Regions from separate parts of the Nonomuraea sp. NPDC050643 genome, predicted to be linked through region 2. Evidence: riboswitches for the same ligand, from Rfam matches in the RefSeq annotation. Region 2 holds a riboswitch; the other holds the start of a gene.
What was found. A riboswitch is a leader RNA that binds a small molecule or an ion and turns the genes downstream of it on or off. The one in region 2 is predicted to bind thiamine pyrophosphate.
Positions count from the first base shown of each region.

Region 1: it holds a riboswitch for thiamine pyrophosphate, as region 2 does, so the genes downstream of both, AB0I15_RS23250 (cytosine permease) here and AB0I15_RS31060 (FAD-dependent oxidoreductase) in region 2, are expected to answer to the same signal.

Region 1 covers NZ_JBFAIM010000016.1:152,407-159,522, forward strand. Annotated here, with positions in the region: gene AB0I15_RS23235 (ATP-binding protein) at 1-407, opposite strand, end outside; gene AB0I15_RS23240 (ATP-binding protein) at 550-2,418, opposite strand; gene AB0I15_RS23245 (methylated-DNA--[protein]-cysteine S-methyltransferase) at 2,513-3,085, shown strand; gene AB0I15_RS23250 (cytosine permease) at 3,071-4,411, opposite strand; TPP riboswitch at 4,402-4,515, opposite strand; gene AB0I15_RS23255 (rhodanese-like domain-containing protein) at 4,579-4,902, opposite strand; gene AB0I15_RS23260 (helix-turn-helix domain-containing protein) at 4,965-5,384, opposite strand; gene AB0I15_RS23265 (MFS transporter) at 5,515-6,879, shown strand; gene AB0I15_RS23270 (DNA-formamidopyrimidine glycosylase family protein) at 6,901-7,116, opposite strand, start outside.
Region 2 covers NZ_JBFAIM010000025.1:70,511-77,626, forward strand. Annotated here, with positions in the region: gene pknB (Stk1 family PASTA domain-containing Ser/Thr kinase) at 1-47, opposite strand, end outside; gene AB0I15_RS31050 (thiazole synthase) at 233-988, opposite strand; gene thiS (sulfur carrier protein ThiS) at 981-1,181, opposite strand; gene AB0I15_RS31060 (FAD-dependent oxidoreductase) at 1,178-2,359, opposite strand; TPP riboswitch at 2,349-2,465, opposite strand; gene AB0I15_RS31065 (FAD-dependent oxidoreductase) at 2,518-3,687, shown strand; gene AB0I15_RS31070 (Rv2175c family DNA-binding protein) at 3,718-4,092, shown strand; gene thiE (thiamine phosphate synthase) at 4,070-4,708, shown strand; gene AB0I15_RS31080 (polyprenyl synthetase family protein) at 4,922-5,989, opposite strand; gene metF (methylenetetrahydrofolate reductase [NAD(P)H]) at 6,082-7,002, shown strand.

The sequences.
Region 1 (7,116 bases), on a different contig from region 2:
ACCTGCCCGTTCACCGATTTGTTGGGTGCGGGCAAAATGGCCCAGACGGTCGTCGTGTCACCGTCGTGCCTGACCCCCCAGCTCTCCGCCACGTATTCCACGATGCCGAGCCCCCGGCCCCCGAGCGAGGACAGGGTCGGGCGGCCCGCCCGCGGCTCGGTGGCCGCACCCCCGTCGCTCACCGCCACCTCGATGTGATCGTCACTCCGTAGCCAGGCGACCCTCACCATGCCCGACGGAAGTGGATGCGCGTGCCTCAGCGCGTTGCTCAGCAACTCGCTCACCACGAGCACGGCATCGTCGATCGCGGCGGAAAAGACCCCACTGTCCTGCAGGTCAGTGCTCAGACGCTGGCGGGCGACGGCGACGCTGGACGGCGCGTACGGCAGCAGCACCACGCTTGACACACCCACCTCCCCGTTCCCTGTGCCCCCCGCGGGAACACTCCCCGGTACGACCGAAATGCCCCGTTACTCAATCCCAGAAACCGCATCTCGATCACAGCTTGTACACATTGGACGATAGATCAGCTCAACCGTGACCACCTCGTTACCGCATCGGTGTGTCGGATCCGATAGTGGAAGCACACCTGAGCACGAGTCGCATTCTGGTGCCGCCTCCAGGCCTCGGATGAGCGCTCACATCTCCTCCCTGTGCCCTGGCGAGACTGCGGACGATGTAGAGACCGAGCCCCACTCCACCAAACCGTCTCCGGTCGCCGCTGTCCACCTGGACGAAGCGCTCAAAGATCCGCTCGCGGTCAGGCGGGGCGATACCGACCCCCTCGTCGTCGACGACCACGACCACGTCATCGTCCTCCGGCCACGCCTCGACGCTGATCAGGCCGCCTTTGGGGGAGTATTTGAAGGCGTTCTCCAGCAGTTGCCCCAGCACGATGTCGGTGGCCAGGGCGTCGCCGAGCACCTCCGGCAGCCCTTCGGAGATCATCACCTCCACCCGGTGCCGGTCTGACAACGCGGGCAGCCCGAGCGTGGCCGCGTGGATCCGCTCGGCCAGGTCGAACACCTCGATGCGCACCTTGAGCTCGTCGGCCCCCGCCCTGGCGCCCAGCAACAGGTGGTCCATGAGCTCGCCCAGCGACTTGGCCCGCTCGGCGATCGTGTGGACGGCGGAGCGGCGCTCGGGGTCGCCCATCTTGTCCCAGCGCGAGTCCAGTGTGCTGGCGAACCCCCGCACGATCGTGATCGGCGTACGGAGCTCGTGACTGGTCGTGGCCAGGAACAGGTCCTTGGCCTCCTCCAGCTCCTTGGCGGAGGTCACGTCGCGGAAGTCGACGACCACCTCGCCCGTCTCCTCGATCTGCGCGCTCACCACGTCGAGCCAGCGCCCGTTGTCCATCTGGTACGTGACCTTCTCGCCCGACGTCGGCAGCGGGAACGGCGGCGGCCCGCCGATGACCGTGTCGGACGGCAACGCGGTCAGCCCGGCGGCGGCCGGGTTCCAGCGCACCACGCGGCCGGCGTGGTCGAGCACGGCGATGCCGTCGGCGCTGGCGTCGAACACGGCCCGCTCATGCGCCCGCTGCCGCACCGCCTCCTGGTAGGCCACCGCGTTGCCCACGGCGATGCCCGCGTGCCCGGCCAGCAGCTCCAGCAGCTCCAGCTCCAGGTGGCCGGGCGTGCGCCGGGCGAACAGCGCGTAGAGGGCGCCGTAAGGGCGCCCGCCGACGGCGGCCAGGCCCAGCGCGATCGTGTGCAGGCCACGCAGCCGCGCCCACACCAGGTCCTCCAGCCCGTTCGACTCGAGCATGACGGTCTTGCCGGTCCGTAAAAGCTTGTCCACCAGGCTCGTCCGCAGCTCGGTGGTGGTGCCCCTGATCGTCTCCGGCAACTGGTACGTGCTGACCAGCCGCAGCCGATCCCCTTCGATCAGGACGAACCCGCCCGCGTCCGCCCCCGTGAGCTCCGTGAGGCTGGCCGAGATCCGGTCGAGCACGGCCGACAGCTCCAGCTCGGAGTTGATGTCGCCGACGACGTCGGTGAGCCGGCGCACCAGCCGGGCACGGCGCGCCATGCGGTTCCTGGCCATCTCGTCGGCCTGGGCGGGGTGGTGCACGCAGACGTAGCCGGCCACGGCGCTGCCCAGGCGCAGGGCGCTGATGTCCACCCGCAGGTCGAGCACGGCCCCGTCGCGGCGCAGGCGCTTGGTGCGCAGCGACACGGGGGCGCCGGTGCGTACGCGCTCCAGCACGGCGTTGTGCTCGGCGCTCAGCTCGCCGGGCACGATCGGCGCGCGGCGCCCGAGCATCTCCTCCGCCGTCCACCCGAACATCCGCTCGGCCGCGTCGTTCCAGACCAGCACGCTCTGGTCCCGGTCGAGCGCCACGATGGCGTTGGGCGCGCCCGCGAGCACCGCACGAGCGATCTCATCGTCACTGTCGGCCCATTCGTCCCCCACACCTCCATAGTGCACGTGGCGCGGTGGGTGCGTCGGGAGATCCGTCCGATACGCTGCGGGCACGGTGATTCTCGTCGGTTAGGAGGGAGAGGGGATGTCGAGCAACGATCTCGATGCCCTGCTGCGGGTGACCTCCAGCACATACCGGGGGGACACCTCGCCGGACATCGCCTTCGGCACCTATGACGGCGCCGTCGGCAGGCTGGTGCTCGCGGTGACCGGCAAGGGCATCGCGGCCTGCAGCTTCGAGGCGGAAAACGACGTGTTCGAGCTGCTCACGCGGCACGTGGGCAGGTACATCGGGCCCGACACGCGCCGGCTCGACCCGGTGCGCAGAGAGCTCGACGCCTACTTCTCCGGGCGGCTGCGGGCGTTCGCCACACCGGTGGACCTGACGCTGGCCACGACCTTCGCGCGCACGGTGCTGCAGAAGACGATGGCGGTCCCCTACGGCACCACCACGACCCTGGAGACGATCGGCGAGAGCATCGGCAGGCCGCGCGCGCTGCGGGCGATCGGCAACGCGCTGGCCTCCAACCCCGTGTGCGTGGTCGTGCCCTGCCACCGGGTGGTGCGCGAGGACGGCGCGCTCGGCGGCTACGCGGGCGGCGCCGCCGCCAAGCAGCACCTGCTCAACGTCGAACGACGCGCCTCAGCGGCTCGCTGAGGCGCGCCCGCGCCGCAGCACGCCCACGAGCGCGGTCACCAGGCCCGCCACGACGGCCGCGCCGAGCGCGCCGTTCATCCACGGCTCGCGGGTGAAGCCGATCGCCTCGCGCGCCGACACCCAGACCGCGTCCCAGGCGGGGACGGTGGGGGTGGAGGTCGTCAGCCAGTACGCCACGAAGCCGAGCGCCCACGGCACCAGCATCGACCAGCGCGAGGGGGCGTTCTCGGCGGTGTTCCAGCCGCGTGAGCCGCCGAACACGAAGTAGTCCACGGCCAGCACCGCGAACATCGGCACGAACACGGCCCCGATCACGCCGAGGAAGGCGCCGTACGAGTGGACGTCCACGACCAGGGCGATCGCGACCGTGAACACGCCGATGGCGGCGGAGAAGATGCGCCGGTCCACGCGCGGCATCAGGTTCTGCAGCGACACCGTGGTGGAGTAGACGTTGGCGAAGGACTGGTCGGTCTCGCGCAGCGCCAGGATGCCGAAGAACAGCGCGCCCAGCGGCACCGCCACGAACGGCTCGAACACCGCCGTGGGGTCGCTCTGCACGGCCGCCGCGCCGGCGATCCCCACCGCGTACACGCCCAGCCCCAGGCAGGCCACCTGTGCCAGCGTGTAGCCGCCGACCACGCCGGTGAACGCCGCCCTGCTGGACTTGGAGTGCCTGGCGAAGTCGGCGGCCAGCGGCACCCACGACACCGACAGCGCGATCACGTAGTCCACGGCCGGGGCGAACGCGGTCCACGACCCGCCGGTGTAGGCGGGGGCCTCGGACAGGAAGAACCAGGCGAACCAGACCATCGACACGATCACGCCGGCGGTGACGTAGCGGCGCAGGATCCGGATCGAGCCCAGCGGCCAGATCGTGAGCGCGGTGGTGAGCACCCCCGCCACCAGCACCCACACCTGGTACGGCACGCCGCCGAAGATCGCGGTCGCCGCCTTGGCGATCACCCAGAGCTCGAAGGCGCCCCAGCCGATCATCTGCACGATGTTCAGCACCGTGGGCACGGCGGACATCCTGGCCCCGAACAACCCGCGCAGCAGGACCATGGCGGGCTGCCCGGTCTGTGTGCCGGGAATGGCCGACAGGCCCACCATGGCCGTGCCGATCAGGCTGCCCACCACGGTCGCCAGCAGCGCGGCGGCCAGGCTGAGCGGGGCGTTGCCGAGCGGGTTGAGCAGGACCAGGGCCCCTGAGAAGCCCAGGAGGCTGACGCCGAGGTTCGCCCAGAGCGCACCCTGGTCGAGCACACCCAGGGTCTTCGGCGGCCTGCCTTCGAGGGTCAGCGGAACTTCGTCGACGGCGCGCGACATCGCACACTCCCTACGCCGGCATTACCCGGACAGGTTCAGGCGGTCGGCAGCGGATCAGTAGCTGCCCTCTCAGCCCGGCACCCCGAGCTCCCGCGACGATCTGTAGTTTGCGCCCTCATCATGCCCCAATGGCGGCGAAACCGCCACAGTGGGCAACTCACGAGCGGCTACGCCACGAAGGGCGGCTGCCCGGTCTCGCTGACCATCGGCCGGCGCGCGAACTCCCACGACTGCATGCCGCCGCCCACGTTGACCGCGTCGCGCCCGAGCTGGTTGAGCCAGGCCGCGACCTGCAAGGACCGGCCGCCCACCCGGCAGACGACATAGACCTTCTTGTCGCCGGGCACCTCGTCGACCCGGCCCTGGATCTGCGTCATGGGGATGTGCACGGCGTCAGGGGCGTGGCCGGCCAGCCATTCGTCCTGCTCGCGGACGTCGAGCAGGTAGGCGTCGGCGGGAACGGCACTGGCCTCGATCTCAGGAACGGTCATGACTCCATCATCTCGCGGGGAGCGAGTGCCGTCGTCCGAAGGCGAGGCGGTGGCGCCCGGCCTCACGGGGTGGGGCCGTTGACCCGCGCGTCGTAGGCGGCACGTGCCGCCGCGATCTCCTGCTGGTGCTGCTCCGTCCACGTGACCAGGGCCTTGATGGTCTCGTGGAGCGTACGGCCGAGCGGCGTCAGCGCGTAGTCCACCCGCGGCGGCACGACCGGGTGCACCTTGCGGCTGACCAGGCCGTCGCGTTCGAGCTGGCGCAGGGTCACGCTGAGCATGCGCTGGCTGACGCCGTCGATCTCGCGGCGGAGCTGGGTGAAGCGCAGGCTCTGGCAGTCGAGCAGGGCGATGACCAGCAGCGACCACTTGTCGGCGACGCGGTCGAGTATCTGGCGGACCTCGCAGTCTTCACGGGTGTCCCACTGGCGTACGTCGTAGTCGTCGTCCACGGTGCCTTCGCAGTAACCGAGTGCCTTCAAAGTGCCTTCTTCCATGACATTTCATGTTGGCCCATGATGTGGACGGTTACAAGAGATAACCGATATGCCAAGAAGTAACCGGGGGTTTGTTGTGTCTGTCCCCGCCCGTTCCTGGGGCGTACTGATCGTCTTGTGTGGGGCCATCTTCCTCGAGGGCATCGACGTGGCCATGCTGAACGTCGCCCTCCCGTCGATCCGGGCCGACCTGGGCCTGTCCACGGGCATGCTGAGCGGGGTCGTGAGCGCGTACGTGCTCGGCTACGGCGGTTTCATGCTGCTCGGCGGCCGGGCGGCCGATCTGCTGGGCAGGCGGCGGATGTTCCTGTTCTGGCTGGTGGTGTTCCTGGCCTTCTCCGGGCTCGGCGGCTTCGCCGACGAGGGCTGGGTGCTGCTGCTGGCCAGGTTCGCCACCGGCGTGGCCGCCGCGTTCATGACGCCGGCCGGGCTGTCCTTGATCACCACGACGTTTCCCGAGGGCAGGGAGCGCAACCGCGCCCTGCTCATCTACGCCGGCACCGCTGCGGGCGGCTTCGCGCTGGGGCTGGTGATCGGCGGTCTGCTGACCGCGTTCGGCTGGCGCTGGGTCTTCTTCGCCCCGGTCCTGCTGTCGCTGGTCATCCTGATCGCCGCGATCCCCCTGCTCAAGGAGCCGACCGCCGAGCGTCCTCCCGTGCGGGGCTTCGACGTGACGGGCGCGCTGAGCGTCACGGGCGCGATGATGCTGCTGGCCTACGGCGTCGTACGGCTGGAGCACCCGGCCGACGGCTGGCCGCTGACCGTCGCGGCCTTCGCCGGTGGCCTGGCGCTGCTGGCGGCCTTCGTGGCCGTCGAGCGCCGCTCCCCCCACCCCCTGGTCCGCCTGGGCCTGCTCAGGTCGGGCCCGCTGGTCCGGGCGAACCTGATGGCCGCGCTGCTCACGGCCTCGTTCTTCGGCTTCCAGTTCCTGGTCACGCTCTATCTGCAGGAGCTGCGCGGCTGGTCCACGATCCAGACGGGCCTGGCGCTGCTGGCGGCCGCGGCCGACGTGGTGCTCGCCCCCACGCTCACCCCGTGGCTGGTCAACCGGTTCGGCAACGCCAAGGTGGTGCTGGGCGGGCTGCTGTCGGGGCTGCTGGCATACGCGCTGTTCCTGGGGGTGGGCCTGGACTGGGCGTACGCGGCCATGCTGCCCTCGATGCTGCTCATCGGCCTGATGTTCGCCTTCGTCTACGGCCCGCTCACGATCGTGGCCACGGACGGCATCGCCGAGCACGAGCAGGGCCTGGCCGGCGGCCTCATCAACTCCTCGTTCCAGTTCGGCGCGGCTCTGGGCCTGTCGATGGTGACCGCGGTCAACGTGGCCGCCCTGGGCGGGGCGACGGGCGCCGAGGCGGGGCTCGCCGCGATGCGCACGGCCCTGGTGGTGCCGGTGACGGCCACGCTGCTGGCCGCGCTCATCGCCACCGCCGGGCTGCTGCGCACGAGGGCCCGGGAGCGGGTGCCGGTCGGCGTGTGAGCCCGACCGGCCCGGTGTGGGCTACTTGAGCAGCTTGGACAGGCGGCGGTCGGCCAGCGGCTTGCCGCCTGTCTGGCAGGTGGGGCAGTACTGCAGGGACGAGTCGGCGAACGAGACCTCCTTGATCGTGTCGCCGCACACGTCGCAGGGCTGCCCCGCCCGGTTGTGCACCCGCAGCCCCGACTTCTTCTCCGCCTTGAGATCCTTGGCCGCCAGCCCCTGGGCGCGCTCGACGGC
Region 2 (7,116 bases):
CCATCGAGGAGCCGCCCGACCAGGGGGTCCGCAGTCGTCGTATCCACCCCGCTGAGTTTACGGGCGTTTTGCCACTGGCAGGGCCCGGCCGCCCGAAACCGATGCGGAGACGTTCTCGTTGGAACGTCCCCACCACGGACAAAACAGACATAAAACCATCGGCGTCACGGCCTCATCACCGACGCCCGCCCAGGCCTCATCGCCGCGACGCGCGTGTCGCGGTGTGATCGGTTCACGGTGTCGTCGGTGACGAGGCCTCGGCGTAGCGGCGGCGTGGGATGCGGCCCGCCTGGCGCGCCAGCCGCCCGGCCACCACGGCCCCCTTCATGGCCGCCGCCATGAGGTCGGGCCGCTGCGCCCGGGTGACCGCCGTGGCCAGCAGCACGGCGTCACAGCCCAGCTCCATCGCCAGCGCGGCGTCGCTCGCCGTGCCGATGCCCGCGTCGAGGACGACCGGCACGGAGGCGGCCTCCACGATGAGCTCGATGTTGTGCGGGTTGCGGATGCCCAGGCCCGACCCGATCGGCGCGCCCAGGGGCATCACGGCCGCGCAGCCCGCCTGTTCCAGCCGCCGCGCCAGCGCCGGGTCGTCCCCGATGTACGGCAGCACCACGAACCTGTCGGCCACCAGCCGCTCGGCCGCGTCGAACGTCTCGATCGGGTCGGGCAGCAGCGTGCGCTCGTCGGCGATGACCTCGAGCTTGACCCAGTTCGTGTCGAGGGCCTCCCTGGCCAGCCGGGCCGTCAGCACGGCCTCGCCCGCGGTGAAGCAGCCGGCCGTGTTCGGGAGCACCTTGATGTCGCGCCGGCGCAGCACGTCGAGCACGGAGCCGCGCGAGCCCGGGTCGAGCCGCCGCATGGCCACCGTGGTCAGCTCGGTGCCGGACGCGGCCAGCGCCTGGTCGAGCACCTCCAGGGAGGGCGCGCCGCCGGTCCCCATGATGAGCCGGGAGGAGAACTTCTCGCCGGCGATGATCAGCTCATCCACCTTGCACCGCCGTCAGAACCTCCACGCGGTCACTGTCGCTGAGCGCCGTCGTCTCCCAGGCGCTGCGCGTGACCACCTCGTCGTTCACGGCCACGGCCACTCCCGTGGTGGCCGCGGTCAATGTGTGGACGGCCTGGGCCACCGTCATTCCGTCGGCCACCTCGTGCGCGGCCCCGTTGATGGTAACAATCATGAAATTTCCCGAAATCTCCCCGGCGAGCACAACGCCGCCAGCTCGCTCTCCTCGCCCAGCAGGACGGCCGCCGTCAGCGGCGCCAGCAGCACGCCGCCCCGGTGGTGCCCGGTGGCCAGCGTCAGCCCCGGTGTCCCGCTCGGCCCGATGACCGGCAGGTTGTCGGGCGTCCCCGGCCGCAGCCCGGCCACCACGTCGGCGACCTCCAGCTCGGTGACGCCCGGCACCAGCTCCCTGGCGTCACGCAGCAGCTCGTAGAGCCCGCCGGCCGTCACCCTGGTGTCGAACCCCATCTCCTCCTGCGTGGCCCCGACCACCAGCTCACCGTCGCCCCTGGGGACGAGGTAGACCGGTGAGCCGTGCACGGTTCCGCGTACGCACCGGCCGAGCAGCGGCTGAGGCGAACGCAAGCGCATGATCTGCCCCTTGACCGGCCGCACGGGCACCTCGGCCAGCCCGGCGCTCCAGGCGCCGGCGGCCAGTACCACCCGCTCGGCCGCGAGCTCCGCCGGCTCCTCCGCTCGCGCCCCGCCGCCGGACGCGACCGGCGCGGAACCAGGGCCGCCGGACTTGTCCGGTGGCGCGAGGCGTACGCCCACGACGGTGCCGCCGTCGCGGAGGAGCTCGGTCGCGCGGGCGCGCACCAGCGGGACCCCCAGCCGCTCCAGAGCGGTGAGCAGCGCCGCCGTCACGCGGCGCGGGTCCACCCAGGCGTCGCCGGGCGCGAGCAGGCCGCCGCGCACCGAGGGGGCCAGCATGGGCTCCAGGCGGCGGCACTCGCGCCCGGTCAGCCGCTCGACCCGCAGCCCCAGCTTGTCCATGTACGCGGCCAGCTCGTCCAGCGCCGCCAGGTCGTCGGCCCCGAACGCCACGTCGAGCGTCCCGTCGGAGCGCAGGTCCAGCCCGCGCGTGGCCGGCTCGCCGCCCACCGCCTCGAACCCGGCGTCGGCGGCCAGTTCGGCGGCGAACGACGGCCAGCGGCGCAGCGACGCCACGCCCAGGCGCAGCAGCGGCCCCTCGGTGTACGTCACCTCGCTGACCGGTGCCAGCATCCCCGCGGCCGCGTGAGAGGCCCCGGAGGCCGGGGCCGGGTCCACGACGGTGACGGGCCGCCCCTCGCGCGCCATGCGCCAGGCGATGGACAGCCCGACGACCCCGCCACCCACGATCACATCCATCCGCGCTCCCTTCGCCGGCATGATCCGGATCAGGTGTCTTGCGGTCGAAGGCCCGGTGAAGCCTTCCTCTCAGCCCGGTAACGGCCGGACTCCCGCGCGTCTTGCGTTCACAGCCTACGGCCTCGGTGCCGCGTCCAAGCACCGCCCCCGTTATGGTCATGAACGTGAACCATGTCGTGGTGGTAGGAGCGGGCCTGGCGGGCGTGCGCACGGTGGAGGCGCTGCGCGGGCGCGGATTCGCGGGCCGGATCACCCTGATCGGCCAGGAGCGGCATCGCCCTTACGACCGCCCGCCGCTGTCCAAGGCCGTGCTGAAGGGCGAGACCGACACCAGCTACGTCGAGACCGACCTGGCCGCGCTGGAGGTCGACTTCTGGCCCGGCGTCAGCGCCAAGTCCCTGCGCACGGGCGTGGTGGAGACCACCGAGGGCGAGCTCGGCTACGACGGCCTGGTCATCGCCACCGGCGCCGACCCGATCAGGCTGCCCGGCGACGGCCCCCAGCACGTGCTGCGCACGCTCGACGACGCCCACGAGCTGCGGGCCATGCTCGTGCCCGGCGCCCACATCGCGATCATCGGCGCGGGCTGGATCGGCGCCGAGGTGGCCACCGCGGCCCGCCACGCCGGATGCGACGTGACGGTGGTCGAGAGCGCCTCCACCCCGATCGCGACCGCCGTCGGCACGGGGATCGGAGCCCGCACCACACCCTGGTACGAAGGCATCGACCTGCGGCTCGGCGCCATGGTCGACTCCGTGGACGAGGGCGGCGTACGCCTGGTGGGCGGCGAGTTCGTCGAAGCTCACGCGGTCGTCACCGGCATCGGCGTGCGCCCGGCCGTCGAGTGGCTGACCGACGCCGACATCGACCTGCACAACGGCGTCGTCACCGACGAGCATCTGCGGGCCTCGCTGCCCAACACGGTCGCCGTGGGCGACTGCGCCGCCTGGTGGTCGCGCCGCTGGAAGACCCGGCTCAGGGTCGAACACTGGGACACCGCGCTCAACGCCCCCGAGGTGGCCGCCGCGACGCTGCTGGGGGAGGAGGCCGTCTACGACCCGGTCCCCTACTTCTGGTCGGAGCAGTTCGGCCACATGCTGCAGTACGCCGGCCACCACCCCGCCGGTGAGCGGCTCGTCTACCGCGGCGAGCCCGACGGGAAATGGTCGGCCGTCTGGCTCACGGACGACGACTCCCTGGCCGCCGTGCTGGCCGTCGACCGGCCGCGCGACCTCGTACAGGGGCGGCGGATCATCGAGGCGGGTCACAGGCTGGACACGGAACGCCTGGTAGATCCACAAGTCCCCCTACGGGATTGTGTTGTTTGAGCAAGCACGGCATGTGGTAGTTGTGGTTTCGTGACGCTTTCTGTTGCACAGATCGACCGGGAGACCGAGCAGCTCGTAGACGAGTGGCTCACGCTCCCCGAAGTGGCCTCGCGCCTTGACCTTTCGATCGGGCGGGCCAAGCAACTCCTGAAGGACCACAAGCTCCTCGGCGTGCGCCGGGGCAGCGGCGGGCCACAGGTGCCCGCGGTGTTCCTCGATGGAAAGGATGTGATGAAGGGCCTGCCAGGCACGCTGACCGTGTTGCTCGACGCCGGCTACGACGACGTCGAGGCCCTGCGCTGGCTCTTCACCCCAGACGAATCCCTGCCAGGGTCGCCCGTTGACGCGATCAGGGCCGGTCGTCACACAGAGGTCAAGCGGCGTGCCCAAGCCCTCGCTTTCTGAGGCCCGCCTCTATCTCTGCACAGACGGCCGCCGCGACCGCGGGGATCTGGCAGAGTTCCTCGACGCGGTGCTGGCCGGCGGCGTGGACATCATCCAGCTGCGGGAGAAGGGCCTGGAGGCACGCGAAGAACTCGCGCTCCTCGAGATCTTCCGCGACGCCTGCGACCGGCACGGCAAACTCCTGGCCGTCAACGACCGGGCGGACATCGCTCATGCCGCCCGGCCCGACGTGCTCCACCTGGGGCAGGACGACCTCCCTGTGACGGTCGCGCGAGAGATACTCGGCGACGACATCGTCATCGGGCGGTCCACCCACTCCGCAGCCGAGGCTTCCGCCGCGGCCGTGGAGGAGGGCGTCGACTACTTCTGCTGCGGGCCCATCTGGCCCACGCCGACCAAGCCGGGCCGCCCGGCTCCCGGCCCGCCGCTGCTCCGGCACGCGGCGTCGCTGGGGTCCTCGCGGCCGTGGTTCGGGATCGGCGGCATCGATCTCGGCAACCTCGACGAGGTGATGTCGTACGGAGTGAGCCGGGTGGTCGTCGTGCGGGCGATCACCGGTGCCGACGACCCCGGGGCGGCCGCGGCGGAGTTCGCCAAACGACTGTCCTCCCGCTGACCCGAGGCGCCCGCCACCGCGCGGGCGCCTCCCTCACCGTGAGGATCGCCGTGCGGCCGCCGTGAGGTCCGCGTGTCGATCGGCGTGCGGTCGGCGTGTCGATCGCTGTGTCGGTCGGCGTGTCGGTCGGCGTGTCGGTCGGCGTGTCGATCGCCGGGAGAAGCTCCGGAAGAGGCTTCGTGAACGCCTCCGGGGAGGAGCGTGGCCCGGAGGTCAGGTCTTGCGGGACGTGGCGGCGATGGCCAGCTCGGTCAGCGCCGTGCGCGCCTGCGCCGTGACCGGCGCCTCGTCGAGCGCCGCCAGCGCCTCGCCCAGATAGTCGCCGATCAGGTCCTCGCACTCCTGCAGCGCGCCCGTGTCCTCGATGATCCGCCGCAGCGTCGCCACGCCGTACTCGTCGAGCGCCGGATCGCCGAGCAGCCGCCGCACCGTTGCCGCGTCCCCGGGGGAGGCCGCCGCCAGCGTGCGGGCCACCAGCATCGTGCGCTTGCCCTCACGCAGGTCGTCGCCGGCCGGCTTGCCCGTCTGCGCCGGATCGCCGAACACCCCCAGGATGTCGTCGCGGATCTGGAACGCGATTCCGACCCGCTGCCCGTAGCCGGTGCACAGGTCGTCCATCCACGGGGCGAGCTCGCGGGCGGCCAGCACCAGGCCGAGCCGCAGCGGCTGCTCCACCGAGTATTTGCCGCTCTTGAACAGCGCCACCCGCAGCGCCGACTCGAACGTGTTCTCCCCGTGGGCCTGCTCCAGCAGGTCGAGGTATTGCCCGCACATCAGCTCGGTGCGCATGTGGTCGTGCACGGGCTGGGCCGCCTCGATCGACTCGCGCGGCAGGCCGCTCGCCCGCCACATCTCGCCCGACCAGATCAGCAGCAGGTTGCCCAGCAGGATCGCCGCGCCCTCACCGAACTGCTCGGCGGAGCCGTACCAGGCCGACTTCTCGTGCATCGCCTGGAAGCGGCGGTGCGCCGAGGGCATGCCCCTGCGCAGGTCGCTCTTGTCCATGACGTCGTCGTGCACCAGCGCGCTGGCCTGCAGCAGCTCCAGCGAGGCCGCGGCGGTGAAGATGCCCGGCTCGTCCGTGCCGCCCGCGCCGCGCCAGCCCCAGTAACAGAAGGCCGGGCGCAGCCGCTTGCCGCCCGCCAGCAGCTCGTCGGCGGCCGCGCGCAGCGGAGTGAACTCGGGTTCGCCGCCGTCGGGCAGCTGCCGGTCGACGAACTCTCCGAGGGCGCGCTCCACCTGCGTGCGCAGGGTGTCCAGGCCGGCGGCTTGAGTGGTCATGCCTTGAGACTAGTGGCCGGACGTATGGTGTCGGATCTGCAGGTGTCCCTCTGCCCCGCTGCTCCGGCGGGATGGGGCGGTAACCTTGGTCCATGGCGCTTGGTCGATCCTCCATCCGGCCCGATCGTGTTCCCACTGTCCGCGACTTGCTCGCCGCCGGTGGCCGGTCGTTCTCGTTCGAGTTCTTCCCCCCGAAGACCGACGAGGGCGCGCGGCAGCTCTGGCGGGCGATCAGGGAGCTGGAGTCGCTGCGGCCGACGTTCGTGTCGGTGACCTACGGCGCGGGCGGCTCCACCCGTGACCGCACGGTCGACATCGTCGAGCGCATCGCCCACGACACCACGCTCACCCCTGTGGCGCACTTCACCGCGGTCGACCACTCGATCCGCGAGCTGCGCCACCTCATCGGGCGCTTCGCCGACGCCGGCGTGCGCAACATGCTGGCCGTCCGCGGCGACCCGCCCGGCGACCCGGGGGCCGAGTGGGTGCAGCACCCCGAGGGCGTGCTCTACGCCGAGGAGCTGGTGCGGCTGATCAGGCAGGCGGGCGACTTCTGCGTCGGCGTGGCCGCCTTCCCCTACAAGCATCCGCGCTCGCCGTCGATCGAGTCCGACACCGAATACTTCGTGCGCAAGTGCCGCGCGGGCGCCGACTACGCGATCACGCAGATGTTCTTCCAGGCCGACGACTATCTGCGGCTGCGCGACCGGGTGGCGGCCCAGGGGTGCGAGACGCCGATCATCCCGTGCATCATGCCGGTGACGCAGATGAGCACGATCGCGCGCTCGGAGCAGCTCTCGGGGGCGCCGTTCCCGCCGGACGTGGCGGCCAGGTTCGAGGCGGTCAAGGACGATCCGGCGGCGGTGCGGCGGCTGGGCATCGACCACGGGGCCGAGCTGTGCCAGCGGCTGCTCGACGAGGGCGCGCCGGGGATCCACTTCATCACGTTCAACCGCTCCAGCGCGTCGCGCGAGGTCTACCAGCGCCTCGAGCGGGTGCCGCTCTCGGCATAAGCGGTTCGGCATAAGCGGTTCGGCATAAGCGGTTCGGGACGGGCGGTTCGGGACGGGCGGCGCGGGGCGGGCGGCGCGGCATACATTACGGCCGGCCGCCGGCACCCACCCGCC